DNA from 4 places in the Neobacillus sp. FW104-15D2 genome. Region 3 is predicted to be linked to each of the others. Evidence: predicted binding sites of a transcription regulator. Region 3 holds the regulator's gene; each other region holds the start of a gene.
The links. The regulator LexA, encoded in region 3, represses DNA repair genes until DNA is damaged. The targets are predictions, from matches to a motif close to CGAACATATGTTCG.
Positions count from the first base shown of each region.

Region 1 (4,027 bases), on a different contig from region 3:
ACATGTGCTTCATTAAATGCCGTATAAGCTGTCCATAAATCCATCACCTCACCCACATGTAATGGGGGTTTAGGTTCTTCATCGACAAAGTTTTTAAAAATCGCAGTAATGGCTTCGAAGGCACTTGTCATATTTACCCTCCTAAAATAATCAATTATTTATAGTCATTTCCCAATATGGACTTTTAATTCGCAAGATAATTTTTAGGAAGTATATCCTGATTTAAAGCTCATTAAATTTTTTCCTTTTTGCCAATTTGAAAGCAAAGTAATAAATAACGATGTAAAAAGGGACAGAATAGAAATTTTGCCAATGAACTGGATAATAGAATCCCAGCCATTTAAAAATAGGCTCCCCCACAAAAGCAGTTAACAAGCTAAATATAAATCCAATAATCCAGGGATTACGGTTATGAAAAAACTGAATTAAAAACATTATTGTTACTGGTAATAAAGTAAAGTCATACGGGAGATAAGACGGAATGGCCGGAGTAACGGGTTTAAGATAATTCCAGGCGGATACTTGTACACCAATATTATCAAGGGTTAATGAAATGAGCGCGACAAATAATCCTGCATATAATAGCCTGTCCGTACTATCTTTTTTTCTGAATAAAAACCAAAGCAGCCACGGAAGAACTGATATTAGAATGCCGAGCCACCATTCCCAGGTAAATAAAACCTCTTGTTTCCAAGCCTCTGTGCGGTGGTGAAAAGCATGCTGAAAATTCCAAAAAGATTTTTTCATTCCAGGAGTATGATTTATTTTTAATTCCCCCCATTATTAATTCTTTTTATTTTGTTATTATCAGTAAGGGTTTAAACAATAAAGGAAAGAATTTAATTTAAACGAATTAAATAAAATTTTATATTGAAAGGGAATTTATTTTCTAAATGTTCAAATAATTGTAACCATTTAATAAGCTTTACACTAAATTACTTTTATATAATTGAAACGAGGAGGGGATCGATATGAGAAAACGTAATTTAACTTTTAAAGAATTAATAAATGCTAATAAAATTCATTTAGAAAATGATAAAAAGGCGTTAGAAAAGATTGAACGAAAAATTGAAGAAAATATAGCCAAAAAGGCATTATAATAAATTCCTCAATCAGTTCAAAATGTAGCAGCATCCATTCAAGGGGTTTCAAATGGCTGAACCCTAACAAGGTATCCTATCAATTGAGGAAACTTTACATATTTCAAGGGCGAATGACTATCTTAATAGCAACAGAAAAACAGGAAATGGCGGTAGAAGAATCATCTTCTCTCTTCAGTTCCTGGTAAAAAGCCAAATTTATAATTTAGAAATAATTTTTAAAGAAATGTTCTTAATTTGTTCATTGTATTTTTAAAAGAAAAACATAAAATAAATACTGTTGTTCAAACTTCCTTATCGCGGGCAGCTGGTATAGGGTATACCATTCCTGGCTGTTGTGCATTGAAGTTTGAACAGCGCTAACCTATATAAAAATTTAACCCTCCCTATTCATTGGGAGGGTTTATTGGTTCAATTTTAAGCTGCTTTTGCTGGAAGGAAATAGAGGATGTATGTGTGGGAATAGTATAAGGGGTAATTCTTAATATATATCTCTAATTCCGGATAGCGGGATTGAAAACACCCTATGATTCTCATCTTTTAGCGAAAGAATCTGGTCAATGGAATTAAGCTGGTGTACGCGGCCTTTAAATGTTTGAAAGATACCATCTGAGTAGCAATCAATAGTTATATACCTGTCTTTAGTTAGCTTTCTTAAGTACATACAAATCCCCCTAAGATACTTATTCAACAATGTCATTATAAAGGAAGTTTTTTAAGTCAAAGTGAAGAGAATGTAAAAGTTTTATAAATAGTTCTTTAATGAACAGATGTTCCACGTTTCACCCATCTTCAAACATCTGTTCATGATTTTATTTTAGAGACTTATTACTTCATAAAGGTTGGATATGTAAACCAAAGAGAAGATAAATCGCACCTGTAGTCATATCAGCTTTCTAATATAAAAAATTTGAGATTTATAAAGGAACCAATAGATATTCCTCCAGGACGTTATGCGATTTATAAAGATCATTCCGGTAATCGATTTGAGCAAAGAATAATTAAAAAACTATTCCACATTTTGGGGAATAGTTTTTTAGCTCATCTGAATTAATATTTGCTTTATTTGACCTCAGTATTTGTTCCGGGAATAAGGCAGCCTTCCGGACCACAAATTAACCCATCCTTTAAAAGGGATTCTTGTTCTTTTTCTTTTTTAATTTGTTCCTGCTGCCACTCTATATCAATTGCAGGGGAGAATTTTTCCGGGTGACGGATATACCATCGCTGCTTTCGAATTAGAAAATTATCGGTATCTAGGAGAAGAGCCTCATCTAATTCTTTTAATGCTTCTTCCTTCTTTCCATTATTGACATATTCCATTCCCAGCTTAAATTTGGTTTCTGCTAGTTGTTTTTCTATGTCAATAACGAGATTAGCAGGACTATAATACTCATCGTCCAAAACGACCGTCTCTTCGGTCCCGTTTATTAATTTCTCCACAGCTGTAAGATGTTCGGGGTTAGTAACATGGAACCCTTGTTTAATTAACCGTATAACCCCATCTTTGTCGATGAAGATTCCATTTGGTACAATTTTAAATCCAAAATAATTGGCTAGAGAATTATCCTTATCAATAACAGTAGTAAATGATGTATCCGCTGCATAAGGTTTTACAACTTCAGCGCCTTGCAAATCAGAGGAAACGGACAAAATCTCGAAATCTTGGTCCTGATATTTTTCATAAAAATCCTGCCAGCCTGGCAGTTGAGCACGACAGCGTCACCAGGAAGCCCACATAAAAATTAAGGTGTTTTTGCCTTCAAAGTCACTAATAGATACAATATCTCCATTTAAGTTGGTAAAAGAAAAATCTTTCATCTTAGTTAATAGCATATAATCCCTCCTAGTAATAGTCTAAAGGCAGAGTTTAGAATTTTCAAATATCTAATACTTTAAATAAGGAAGGGTTCTTATCTTTCAATAGAGAAATACGGATGGTAAAGATAAAAAATCAGGATGGAGGCTTGGGGATATCTCTAACTATTTTTTCATTTTCATTATAGGCTGTTTAACACTCCTCCAAGTTTATTTAGAGGACAAAACGAAATGGAGGAGTCATCTTCTAAAGTTCATTTATTTTGTTGTGGGTTTATCAATTTTATATTATCTCTTAGATACGTTGGTAAATAGGATATTTAAGTTTTAAAGGGGGAAGTGGAGTGTTAAATATAGAGATCAGAAGACCAAGTATGGCAGATTTTAAAAAATTAAATAAATTTTTTAGAATAGTGATAACCGATACATTTATTAAAGAAGGAATAGGAGATAATCTGGAAGATTTAGCGGGAGAGATTGAGACGAAGAAAGCTTACTTGGAAAGTGATTTTAATAGTAAAGGGGATAACCGGTATTTTTTGATTGCTTTAGAAGGGGATATTATCATTGGTTCCATTGAATATGGACCAGCAAGTAATTTAATTAAGAATTGTACTCATAATGAATTAAGGGGTTTCCCAGAGATCGGAACGGTTTTTGTTCATCCAGACTATCAAAGGAACGGGTTAAGTAATTTATTATTGAGGGAAATTTTCCTTGCTTTAAAGAAAAAGGGAATCGAGGAGTTTTGTTTAGATAGCGGATACCGTAAAGCCCAAAAAATTTGGAAAAAGAAATTCGGGGAACCTGATTATTTGTTAAAAGATTATTGGGGCGAAGGGTATGACCATATGATATGGAAAGTAAAGGTCAACGATGTTATTTAAAGCCCCAGTAAAAATACTGGGGCCAATACATGATTATTCCTGGTCACTTACAAAAACCCGATGGCTTTCAAAGAACGCACTTAGGTCTTTGCCGGAAGTTTCTTGCATGACTCTCATGAAATCAGCTGTTGTGGAAACGCCAAACTTCATTTCCTGAAAATAAGCCTTCATAGATTGATAGAATTGCTCATCACCCAGTTCTAATCTTAAATCGTTAAGGGT
Region 1 covers NZ_JBYTCJ010000008.1:133,122-137,148, forward strand. Annotated here, with positions in the region: gene AC3WR0_RS08815 (DUF3231 family protein) at 1-131, opposite strand, end outside; gene AC3WR0_RS08820 (CBO0543 family protein) at 223-747, opposite strand; gene AC3WR0_RS08825 (FbpB family small basic protein) at 972-1,100, shown strand; gene AC3WR0_RS08830 (YolD-like family protein) at 1,582-1,764, opposite strand; gene AC3WR0_RS08835 (thioredoxin family protein) at 2,163-2,807, opposite strand; gene AC3WR0_RS08840 (peroxiredoxin family protein) at 2,823-2,936, opposite strand; gene AC3WR0_RS08845 (GNAT family N-acetyltransferase) at 3,263-3,805, shown strand; gene AC3WR0_RS08850 (M1 family metallopeptidase) at 3,839-4,027, opposite strand, start outside.
Region 1: AC3WR0_RS08830 (YolD-like family protein) is a predicted target of LexA. The motif match lies at 1,894-1,907, and genes of this name have one in related genera.

Region 2 (4,027 bases), on a different contig from region 3:
TCAGCAATCCCGACTGGCCGCAATGGGAGAAATGATTGCGAGCATTGGACACCAGTGGAGACAGCCCTTGAATAATCTTTCTCTTCTTATTCAGGATGTTAGAGAGGCAAGAGAATTTGGTGAAATTGATGACCATTATATTGACCAATTCACACGGGAAAGTATGATCCAAATCAAACATATGTCTCAAACTATAAATGATTTCCGAAGGTTTTACCGGCCAAATAAAGAAAAAATGAGATTTTCACTTGCAGAGTCGATTGAAGATGCTTTATCTATTTTCTCATCCAGCTTAAAAAGCCATTATATTCATGTGGAATTTGAATACCGCGGCAGTCAGATGGCCTATGGGTACCCAAATGAATTCAGCCAGGTGGTCCTAAATATACTTACGAATGCTCGTGATGCTTTTGTCCATAAAGGGATCTCTGACCGGTGTATCAAAATAAGGATAATTGAAAATGCTGATACTCTTGAAGCTGTATTTGCAGACAATGCTGGCGGTATAGCCGAAAATCATTTAAATAAAATTTTTGATCCTTATTTCACAACTAGACCTCACGGAACTGGGCTTGGCCTTTATATGGCCAGAATGATTCTCGAGAATATGGATGGAACTGCAACCGTCGTGGCGTATGATAATGGAGCGAATTTTTCTCTTGTTGTACCCAGAGTTTCAACATTTTTAAAACCAAAGCCGGAGCCGTTGCTTTTATAGCAAACATTTTTTAGGAAGCTGTTTAAATGGCTTCCTTTTTATTTTTGCCTTTGTTGAAAAAATATTGTTGTTAGTAAGGAGCGTAATCTCTTTATTAAAAAAAATGGCTATACACTGAATTAACTATGGATATCTGTTGTTTTTTTTACTTGTGCCTATTTTTGTGTAGGTGTAAGTCCCTTTGCCTATTGACTCTGTTTCATGGCTCGCATTTCCGCCGGTGCTGAATACCTCGTTCCCCTTTAAACTAAGGAAAGAATCCAGGGATTTACATCGTACAAAATTATGCGTAAGTATACTTTCTGATTTTCGAGGAGTCCGGCACCTTCTACCATAAGCTTTAACACAGCCAAATAAATAATAGCATAAGTAATGAGAACCTACTCAAAAAATTACTTTAAACTTAGTTTATGATTTTTTTCTTGAAAACAGGTAGAATAAATATAATGCTTTAATCTACAAGCTTTATAAGGAGGAACTGGTATGTCGATGGAAATCCCTTCAAGGGCTGAATTAGGAGAAATTCTAAACAAAGCAAAGCGGATTGCTGTAGTAGGACTTAGTGACAATCCGGCTAAAACATCCTATATGGTTTCAGAGGTTATGCAAAAAGCCGGTTATGAGATTATACCTGTAAATCCTACTATTAAAGAGGCACTCGGCGTCAAAGCTGTACCGACTTTAAAAGACATTGAAGGCCATGTTGATATCGTAAATGTCTTCCGCCGTTCCGAACAATTAATGGAGGTTGCCATGGAATTCGCTCAAGTAGACGCAGATGTTTACTGGGCACAGCTGGGACTTGCTAACGAAGAAGCTTACAATTTTTTAAAGGAAAAAGGATATACGGTTGTAATGGATCGTTGTATTAAAGTAGAGTATGCTCTGACTAGATAAATAAGTTGAGTGGCATGAGATTTTCCTTCTCATGCTTTTTTATTTGGCAAAAATGAATTTTATTTAGAAAATCTGCAAATATTGCAAAGAACAAAGGATATTCTGCCTCATGTTTTGTTGTTTTCTAAAGCTTTTAATTGTATGGATTAAAAACCGATTAAGAAGTTCATCATACCTGCTTGATTATTTAAAAAACGCCCTTATCAAGCCATTTATCGATATTACAAAATTAAGTTGTTTTACAAGAACCCTTTGCCAAATCGAAATAAATCGATACAATAGAGCATAGAGCTTGTCGAACTTATGGTACAATAGAATCGCGAACATAAGTTCTTAACCGTAAATTTCCTTGCCAACATAAAGGAAAACGGTTTTAATTGAACGAATACATTTACGGAAATTTTATTTGAAAATCGTTTTTTAGAATGTTAGCTTTTTCTGGAAGAAGTGAAAGGGGTATTTTTAGTGGCAAGAACACAGCAAGCATTTGATTACAATGATGATGCCATTCAGGTATTGGAAGGTCTGGAAGCGGTCCGCAAACGCCCAGGCATGTATATTGGAAGCACCGATTCCCGAGGCCTCCATCACCTGGTGTATGAAATTGTTGATAACTCTGTCGATGAAGCACTGGCTGGTTTTGGCAATCAAATCATCGTCAGAATACATAAAGATAACTCAATCAGCGTTATTGATAAAGGACGAGGAATGCCGACCGGAATGCATAAACTCGGCAAACCAACACCTGAGGTTATTCTGACAATTCTTCACGCAGGCGGAAAGTTTGGCCAGGGCGGATATAAAACGAGCGGAGGCTTGCATGGTGTAGGTGCATCCGTTGTAAACGCACTTTCAGAGTGGCTGGTAGTTACAATTAAAAGAGACGGATTTGTCTACGAGCAGCGATTTGAAAATGGCGGAAAGCCCGTAACAACTCTTGAGAAGACCGGGAAAACCAATCAGACGGGAACGACCATCCATTTCAAGCCGGATCCAACCATATTTTCAACGACTACGTATAATTATGAAACACTATGTGAGAGGTTAAGAGAATCTGCTTTTCTTCTTAAAGGTTTTAAAATAGAAATCATGGATGACCGAAACGATTTTCATGAAGTATTCCATTATGAAAACGGGATTGAAGCATTTGTAGAGTACTTAAACGAGGAAAAAGATGTACTTCACCCTGTTGTAAGCTTTGAAGGAACTCAAAATGGAATCGAAGTAGAGTTTGCATTTCAATTTAACGATGGATACTCGGAAAATATTCTTTCCTTTGTTAACAATGTACGGACCAAGGATGGCGGTACACATGAAGCTGGCTCGAAAACAGCTATGACAAGGGCTTTTAATGATTATGCAAGAAAGGTATCCCTTCTTAAGGAAAAGGATAAAAACCTAGATGGTGCCGATATCCGTGAGGGTCTTTCAGCCATTATCAGTGTTAGAATTCCCGAGGAGCTATTGCAGTTTGAAGGACAGACAAAAGGAAAATTGGGTACAAGCGAAGCAAGGTCTGCTGTTGATTCAGTAGTTTCAGAGCACCTGGCTTATTTCTTTGAAGAAAATCCAGATATCAGTTCCCTTCTAATCCGTAAGTCAATTAAGGCCTATCAGGCTAGAGAAGCAGCACGGAAAGCCCGTGAGGATGCGCGAAGCGGCAAAAAACGCAAAAAGTCTGAAGCCGTTTTATCGGGCAAACTTACTCCTGCCCAATCCCGAAACCCTCAAAAAAATGAACTTTACCTGGTAGAGGGTGACTCTGCTGGCGGTTCTGCCAAACAGGGACGGGACAGACGTTTCCAGGCAGTTCTTCCCCTGCGTGGTAAGGTTATTAACACAGAGAAAGCAAAGCTTGCTGACATCTTTAAAAACGAGGAAATCAATACCATTATCCATGCTATTGGAGCAGGTGTCGGTACAGATTTCAACCTGGAAGATGTGAACTACGAAAAAGTTATCATCATGACTGATGCTGATACAGACGGAGCACATATCCAAGTTTTGCTTCTGACTTTCTTTTATCGCTATATGAAACCACTTTTGGAAGCAGGAAAAATCTTTATTGCCCTGCCACCGCTTTATAAAGTAAGTAGAGGTACGGGTAAAAAAGAAGTCATTGAATACGCCTGGAATGATGATGAGCTTCAAGGTGCAATGAAGAAGGTCGGAAAAGGTTATATGATCCAGCGTTATAAGGGACTTGGCGAGATGAATGCCGACCAATTATGGGAAACCACTATGGATCCTGAAACCCGGACTTTAATCCGCGTTAAAATTGATGATGCTGCAAGGGCTGAAAGACGTGTGACAACCCTTATGGGTGATAAAGTAGAGCCTCGCCGAAAGTGGATTGAAGCCAATGTAGCTTTTGGCCTGGACGATGACGACGATATTGATACTATTTTAGAG
Region 2 covers NZ_JBYTCJ010000005.1:157,964-161,990, reverse strand. Annotated here, with positions in the region: gene AC3WR0_RS06520 (PAS domain-containing sensor histidine kinase) at 1-718, shown strand, start outside; gene AC3WR0_RS06515 (CoA-binding protein) at 1,202-1,615, shown strand; gene parE (DNA topoisomerase IV subunit B) at 2,081-4,027, shown strand, end outside.
Region 2: parE (DNA topoisomerase IV subunit B) is a predicted target of LexA. The motif match lies at 1,936-1,949, and genes of this name have one in related genera.

Region 3 (4,027 bases):
TGTGTATGCCATAGGAGCAGCTCCCATTGGCAAGCCTGGGTGTCCTGAGTTTGCTTTTTCGATAGCGTCAATTGAAAGTGTTCGAATAGACGTTACTGATAACTCATCAATAGTTTCAAACATAAATTACATCCTTTCTTTAACCCTTGGATATTGGTTACATCCTTATATTATAGGTCTAAAGCGATTAATACAACAAAAGTGAATGTTGTAAGCGCAGTCACTTTAAACCAAGGCTGTCCTGCTTGAATTTGAAGTTAAAATCTGTAAATTTCTAGTCAATAATGCATATTCCCTCTTTATCATGACACAAACAGAACAAGATTATGAAAATAAAAAAGGAGTACATTTCTGCACTCCTCTTCATTAATGAAGTTTTTGATTCCTTTTACGCTGCTTGAGTTTATCAGGTGTTACATCATTGCCTTCCGGGTCGATAATCTTTGTATTCGTTAAAGTATCCAGCATGGAGGAGCGAAAGGTCTGAAGATATTCTTTTCTAAGGGCGGACTGTTCCTTAGCCTCTGCTTCAGAAAGTGAACTTTCCTTCGCTTTTTTCGCTAACTCATTTATTCTTTTCATTTTCTCTTTTGAAAGCATGCTTGTCCCTTCTTTCTTGAGGTTTCTATTATTAGATCAACAAGATCAAATTATTTTTCTAAATATGACAACTGATTTTACTAAAAAAAAGACCCATTGGCAAGCCAAAGGGGTCTTTACGTTTTATATCAGTCCTCAGCATCTAGGTCCTCCATATGCTGCTGATATCTTCTATGTACGGTAGCTTTGGAAACCTGGTATCCAAAACCCCTAAGCGTGGCGGCAATCTCGGCAAAAGTAAGTCCATTTCTTTTCAAACGCACTATTTCGTCTATGGGCACTTCAATCTTATCCCTGCCGGCTCCCTCACCTTGGTTCTTTAAATTCCTCTGAGGTTTGAAGCCATTTTTCACTGCCCGTTTCATTCCTCGTTTGATTTTTATATTATGGAGCTTCCGCTGGTATTCTTCCACCATTCCAACAATTTTTAACACCATCGAATCAGATTCGGATAATTGCAGCTCTCCGTTATGATAGATGCTATAGAGTTTGATGCCTTCTTTTAAAATGCAATGAAGGAGGGCAATTTTTGCATTACCTCTCCCCAGCCTGGTTTCATCCTGTATTAATACTGCATGAATATCGGGTTTCCTTATTTCATCCAGCAGCTGAAGAATACCTTCCCTCTCCAGGTCATATCCGCTGGCCTGCTCCCTTATAATTTCTGCAATTTGAAATTGGTTTTGGCTGGCCAGTTGGGTTAATTCTTCCTCCTGCCTGATTAAGGAGGTTTCCTGTGTTTCCTTATCCGTGCTGACTCTGCAATATATAATGGCATTCATGAAGCAATCAGCCCGCTTTCTTTATATTGATTATTCCCCTGCTGCACTGGCAAGCTCACCAGTAGATAAGATTTCTTCTTTTACCGGAATAACAAGCTCCTGGCCAGGAATCAGCTTGTCCCCATTTACTTCATTATGAAGCTTTATCCAGCTTACAAAGCGATCCTTTGACATATTGTTTTCTTCTTTATATTGATCAGCAATCTTCCAGATTGAATCACCTTGAGAAACAGTGACTTTTATGTAATTGTTCTCGTCTGGAGAATCCAATGTAAATGATAGAACCAAAGCAGATAGACAGCTTAAACCTACAAGAATAATAGCATAGGAATACTTTTTCCACATTTTCTTCATCTCAAGCACCTCTATTAGAATATATGTTCGCATTTGTTGATTTGATTATAAACCGAACGTTTGTTTCACGTCAACAAAAATATTCGAACTTATGTTTGTATCAAAAATGGGAACATGTTATAATAAAATCAACATAAACCAGACGAGGTGCAATCTAAATGGCAAAATTATCAAAGCGGCAGCAGGATATCCTTGACTTTATCAAAGGGGAAGTTAGGAAAAAGGGCTATCCGCCATCCGTTCGTGAAATAGGCGAAGCAGTTGGACTAGCTTCCAGTTCTACAGTCCACGGCCACCTGGCCCGCCTGGAAAGCAAAGGGCTTATTCGCAGGGATCCTACTAAACCAAGAGCTATTGAAATATTGGAACTTGAAGAAAGTATGCATATACCCAGGGCAAGCGTAATTAATGTCCCAGTTGTCGGTAAGGTAACAGCTGGTCAGCCGATCACTGCTATTGAAAATATTGAAGAATACTTTCCCCTTCCTGAGCGGATCGCTCCAGCGAATGAGCATGTCTTCATGCTTGAGATTATGGGTAATAGTATGATAGAGGCCGGTATTCTCGATGGCGACTACGTTATTGTTAAACAGCAAAGCACTGCTAACAACGGTGATATCGTAATCGCTATGACCGAAGAAGATGAAGCAACCTGTAAGAGATTTTTCAAAGAAAAGGACTATATCCGATTACAGCCTGAAAACTCATCTATGGATCCGATTATTGTAAGAAATGCCTCAATTTTGGGTAAGGTTATTGGAGTTTATAGAGATATTCACTAGGAAGATAGACTTTATAGTAAAAACCGTGATTTTAAACGATTTAAGGCGAGGCAGTGCAAAATGCCCGCCTTTTTTGTTTAAAATTATTCTAATTTAACTGATTGGTATTTTTATACAGTTATTTAGAACTATTTAATTTTTTGGAAAATTCAGTATTTTAACTCATGTATAGGGTTTTCTTTTTCGATATAATGAACACACAACACGAATAGCCTTAGGTCACAAAAATATTTAGGCTTAAGGGAGTGTGAGGAGTTCATGTTTTTCAACATTGCTTTCTCCATCATATTAGGTGGCATGGTCGGTATCTGCAGTCATATGAGAAAGAACGGAAAGCTTGTAGTGCCTTATCGCACCAAGAAATTTTTGTACCCTGGTTTTCTACTGGAAATGTCCTTGGGTTCCCTCGCTTCAGTCCTCGTTATACTCTACGCGGAGCCAACCTCACCCGTACAGGTGGCCTTCCTCTCAATCCTGGCGGGTTATGGAGGTGATGCTGTCATTAGAAGATTTGATGTTTTAGGCTCAAATCATCACGGAAAATAGAGAGAAAACCGCAATAACTTCCCTTAACCGCCCAATTTAGCATTGGTCAAACTCACGGCTCACCTTTTATTCATAAGGTATAACTAACCCATAAATAAAAGAGGTGAGGAAATGCCCCCGTATATGTTTCCCGGATATCAGCCACATGGAAGCTGGCATCACGGTTATCCCCCATATGGTCACGGATATGGATACCATCATCATCATCAACCTTATTACCCATACCCACATCACTATCCTGTAGGATACCACCATGGCCCGTTCCATTATGGCGGCGGTTATCACCATCCTTATTAATTGAAATAGTTTAAAAGAAAAATTGAAAAGGATGCCCGCATCAAGGACATCCTTTTCTGTTTGGTTATACGAAGTAATCGAACATAGGATAACCCCTGGTTCGATTAAATCATGTTAATTTTTTTATCATCAGATAACAGCTATCTAATCGAATTTTATCAACTATTCTTTAGGAATAAACTTAATATGCAGGTCATTATTGATATCAATGGTATCTCCATCTTCCAATTCCAAATTGTTAAACTCAGGATTATACCATTTGCTATCGCCTACACCAAACATTTCATTTACTTTGCCTCCATCATCAACAATGAAGTTACCTTGACCGCTTACAGCTTTACAATCGTAAAGTCCCGCATCAATATCACGGCCAACGACATATTTACCAGCACCGAAAGTTTTAGTTTTTGCTGCCAGTGCTTGAGCTGCTGCTTCGGCGGCTGCTTTTTCTTCGGCTGCTTTCTTTGCTGCCTCCGCTTTTGCTGCTGCTTCTTTCTTTGCCTCTTCCTGTTTTTTCAGTTCAGCCGCTTTGATTTGCGCTTCTTTTTCCTTGTTTTCACGCTCTTGCTCACTCATTGCAAAAAAGGGAGCCGCTTCACTAACCTTATTAGAAAGCTCTTTATTATCTTTTGTAAGTCTATTAATTTTAGCTTTATTTGAACCAAT
Region 3 covers NZ_JBYTCJ010000001.1:328,964-332,990, reverse strand. Annotated here, with positions in the region: gene tkt (transketolase) at 1-123, opposite strand, end outside; gene AC3WR0_RS01645 (DUF896 domain-containing protein) at 367-600, opposite strand; gene AC3WR0_RS01640 (YneB family resolvase-like protein) at 729-1,382, opposite strand; gene yneA (cell division suppressor protein YneA) at 1,413-1,736, opposite strand; gene lexA (transcriptional repressor LexA) at 1,895-2,518, shown strand; gene AC3WR0_RS01625 (DUF4257 domain-containing protein) at 2,777-3,064, shown strand; gene AC3WR0_RS01620 (hypothetical protein) at 3,176-3,361, shown strand; gene AC3WR0_RS01615 (hypothetical protein) at 3,524-4,027, opposite strand, start outside.

Region 4 (4,027 bases), on a different contig from region 3:
TTTATTCTTAGGTATGATCGTTGCGATACTAAGTGTGGAAATCGTTCGCTTTGTTGATAAAAAGGGCTGGAAAATCACAATGCCAGAATCAGTTCCAGCTAATGTGGCAAGATCGTTCTCAGCTTTAATTCCTGGATTAATTGTTATTATCGTTTTTGATCTGCTTCGTATTGCATTCTCATTTACACATTTTGATACAGTACAGGCATTCATTTTCCATTACCTGCAGGTACCTTTAACAAGCTTGGGAAGTACACTTCCAGCAACTCTGATTGTCACAGTTTTCGAAGCAGTACTATGGAGCTTTGGTATTCACGGATCCAACGTAGTTGGCGGAATTATGCAGCCAATCTGGTTAGCATTAACAGCCGATAACGCAGCTGCATTTGCAGCAGGAAAAGCATTGCCACATATCGTAAACTATCAATTCTATTCAAACTTCATGAAAATCGGTGGTTTCGGAAGTACTTTTGGTTTGGCACTTCTGCTTCTATTTACCGCAAAATCAAGTCAGTACAAGGCATTAGGAAAGCTGGCCATCGCGCCTGGATTCTTTGGAATTAACGAACCTATCATTTTTGGTCTTCCAATCGTACTGAATCCTATAATGATGATTCCATTTATTATTGTCCCACTAGTAATGGCAGTAATCGCATATTTTGCAATGTCAACAGGAATGGTTCCATATACCAATGGTACAAATATTCCATGGACTACACCTCCAGTAATTGCGGGCTTCTTAGTAAGCGGTTGGAGAGGCGCAGTGCTAAACATTGTACAAATTGCCATTTCGGCAGCTATTTACTATCCATTCTTTAAGTCAGTCGATCGTTTGGCATATAAAAAAGAACAAGATGAATTATCTACTCAAAAGTCTGCTTAAGAGTAAATACAGAAAAAAGGTGTGTTTAAAATGATAGAAGAAATAACAGACATTAATATGATAGCATTTTCTATGATTAGTAATGTTGGAACTGCAAAAAGCCTAGTAATGGAAGCACTGTATGCAGCAAAAGACGGAGATTATGCATTAGCAGAAGAAAAAATAAAAGAGTCCAGACAGTTTTTTGTACAGGGCCACAAAATCCATGCATCATTAATTCAGAAAGAAGCAAGTGGTGAAAAAGTAGAATTTTCGATGATCTTCATGCATGCAGAGGATCAGCTGCTAAGTGCTGAGACCATGTCTGAATTAGTAAAAGAAATGATTGAAATGTATAAAAGAATCGATAACAAATGAATAAATAAAAAGGATTATTGCGAGCTTTGGTTCGTAATAATCCTTTTTACTGTCTTGAAAACGTTTTTCCCCATCTATGAAGATGTTGGCCACAAAAAGATTTCTTTTTATTTTCACCACAACTTTTCAAATTCTAATTTTGCTTATAATTGATAATGACAAAAAGCCCTTATAGCAATTAATACATTTTTTGGAAAATAGACAAACTACTCAAACTCTTTTATAAGAAGTGCGTACCATGAAGTAAGAAAGGAATGGAATTCATTGTTCATACCTTTCTAAAATTCTTTAGGGAGGTTACTTTATGCTACAAACTATTGCACCTCAAGAAATCCAAGGAGCAGTGGATGAGTTGTTGATTGCTGGGGAAGGGGAATTTATGTTTGCAGACCCATTTTCAATGGGACCTTTAAGCAGACGTTCATCCAGAAGACGTTCATCCAGAAGGCGTACATCCAGACGTCGTACTTCCAGCAGACGCTCCAGCAGACGCTCCAGCAGGCGTACATCTAGAAGGCGTACTTCCAGACGTCGTTCATCCAGACGTCGTACTTCCAGACGTCGTACTTCCAGACGTCGTACTTCCAGACGTCGTTCATCCAGACGCCGTACTTCCAGAAGACGTACTTCCAGACGTCGTACTTCCAGACGTCGCTCATCCAGACGCCGTACTTCCAGAAGACGTACTTCCAGACGTCGTACTTCTAGATAAACAATTCTAAGAGCATCCAGCTGCTAAAAGTGACAGGCACCTTATATAGGTGCCTCACTTTTAGGCCACAAAAAGTAACAAAATTTATAAAAACCAAACCATCTTTTTTAGTCAGCTGGTTTTTTTTTGCATCTTTTACGAACTAATGTTCTATAATAGAGTTGAGGACAGAACGGAGGATTACGATGGGGATAAGAGACCGCGGAAAGATGAAATGGCAGCCTGCTTCTTTTCTGCCTGACCAATTGAGGATGTTAAGGGATGCCAGGCTTGAGGATTCAAAGGTGGAAAAGCCCCTTTTAGATGAGTATCAATTGGAGGAAATCGAACAGAAGCTTCTTTTGGCAATGGAGTTTGCCAGCAAGGTGACCATTAAGGTTTGGGAGGATGGTTTCTTTTATGAATATAAAGGACTTTTACACAGGCTTGATGAAAGGAATAAGGTTATTTATTTGGAGACGAATGAAGATTTTATGGTGAAAATAAGGTTTTTTGATATTACAGAAATTCTTGTAAATACATAAATTATTTAAATGTGAGGTTTGTTACAGTTTTAATATCAGTCGGTATTATATCCTAGTAAAAAATAGAAACAGAGCAGATGGAAATTTTTCCACCGGGAAAAGTAACCGAAAATACTGCTTTTTTATCTAAATGGAAAGGAGAAATGCAAATGCGTTTGCAGAAATGGCAACTGCCTCTTCAAACCCTAAGCTTGGTTGTCGGTTTTATGGTTTGGGTTCTTATTTCTTCATTAATGTCAAGAATTAAACAGGATATTGATCTTAACGCAAACCAGGTGGCTTTGGTTACCGCTGTCCCGGTCATTCTTGGTTCCATCTTAAGAATTTTCCTAGGATACTGGACGAACCGATTTGGTGCACGAATTATTTTTTTCATAAGCTTTATCATTTTGATTTTTCCTGTATTTTATCTTAGTACTGCTGATTCCTTTATGGATTTAATTATTGGTGGTTTATTCCTTGGGATGGGGGGAGCCGTTTTCTCCATAGGTGTCACATCGATTCCTAAATATTATCCAAAAGAACGGCATGGTTTTGTAAATGGAATCTATGGTTCTGGTAATATCGGAACGGCCATAACATCCTTTTCTGCACCAGTAATTGCTAATAATATTGGCTGGGAAAATACTATACGATTGTTTTTGATTCCGGTTATTTTGTTTGCTTTATTAAACTTCCTGTTCGGTGACCGAATGGAACCAAAAGTCAATAAACCATTATTGGGGCAGATCAAAAGTGTCTATAAGAATGAAAAGCTTTGGTTTTTAAGCTTATTTTATTTTATTACCTTTGGATCTTTTGTTGCCTTTACCGTTTATCTACCTAACTTTTTAGTATCTAATTTTAATTTAACTCCAGTAGATGCGGGATTAAGAACAGCCGGTTTCATTACTCTGGCGACCCTTTTACGGCCAATCGGAGGCTGGCTCGCAGATAAGTTTAATCCGTTTGTGATTTTACTATTCGTTTTTGGAGGACTAACATTTTCAGGTGTTCTGCTTTCTTTTTCACCTACTATAAATCTCTATACAGTTGGGTGTTTAACCATTGCATTATGCGCGGGGGTTGGCAATGGAACCATTTTTAAGCTTGTTCCATATTATTTTTCAAAACAAGCGGGTATTGTTAACGGGATCGTTTCTGCTATGGGCGGTTTGGGTGGTTTCTTCCCACCCCTTGTACTGACAATCGTTTTCGGTATTACCGGGCATTATGCCATTGGATTTATGTCGCTTGCTATGTTTGCATTGGCGAGTCTCGTAATAATCGTCTGGATGTATTATCTCGAAAGATTAAGCCTTGAAACAAAGATTCTTGAAAATGTGGGGCAAAGCTTAATGGTAACTGACACCCGTGGAGTGATTCAAAAGGTGAATGGTGCTTTTACCAGAGTAACCGGTTATGAAGCGAAAGAAGCTGTAGGAAAATCATCAAACATCCTGCAGTCAGGAAAACATGATAAGAGCTTTTATGAAAAAATGTGGGCATCCATTTTAAAAGATGGCTATTGGCAGGGTGAGATTTGGAACAAACGAAAGAATGGGGAACTCT
Region 4 covers NZ_JBYTCJ010000026.1:29,014-33,040, reverse strand. Annotated here, with positions in the region: gene AC3WR0_RS18735 (PTS sugar transporter subunit IIC) at 1-883, shown strand, start outside; gene AC3WR0_RS18730 (PTS sugar transporter subunit IIA) at 914-1,240, shown strand; gene AC3WR0_RS18725 (hypothetical protein) at 1,545-1,952, shown strand; gene AC3WR0_RS18720 (YolD-like family protein) at 2,138-2,476, shown strand; gene AC3WR0_RS18715 (nitrate/nitrite transporter) at 2,626-4,027, shown strand, end outside.
Region 4: AC3WR0_RS18720 (YolD-like family protein) is a predicted target of LexA. The motif match lies at 2,091-2,104, and genes of this name have one in related genera.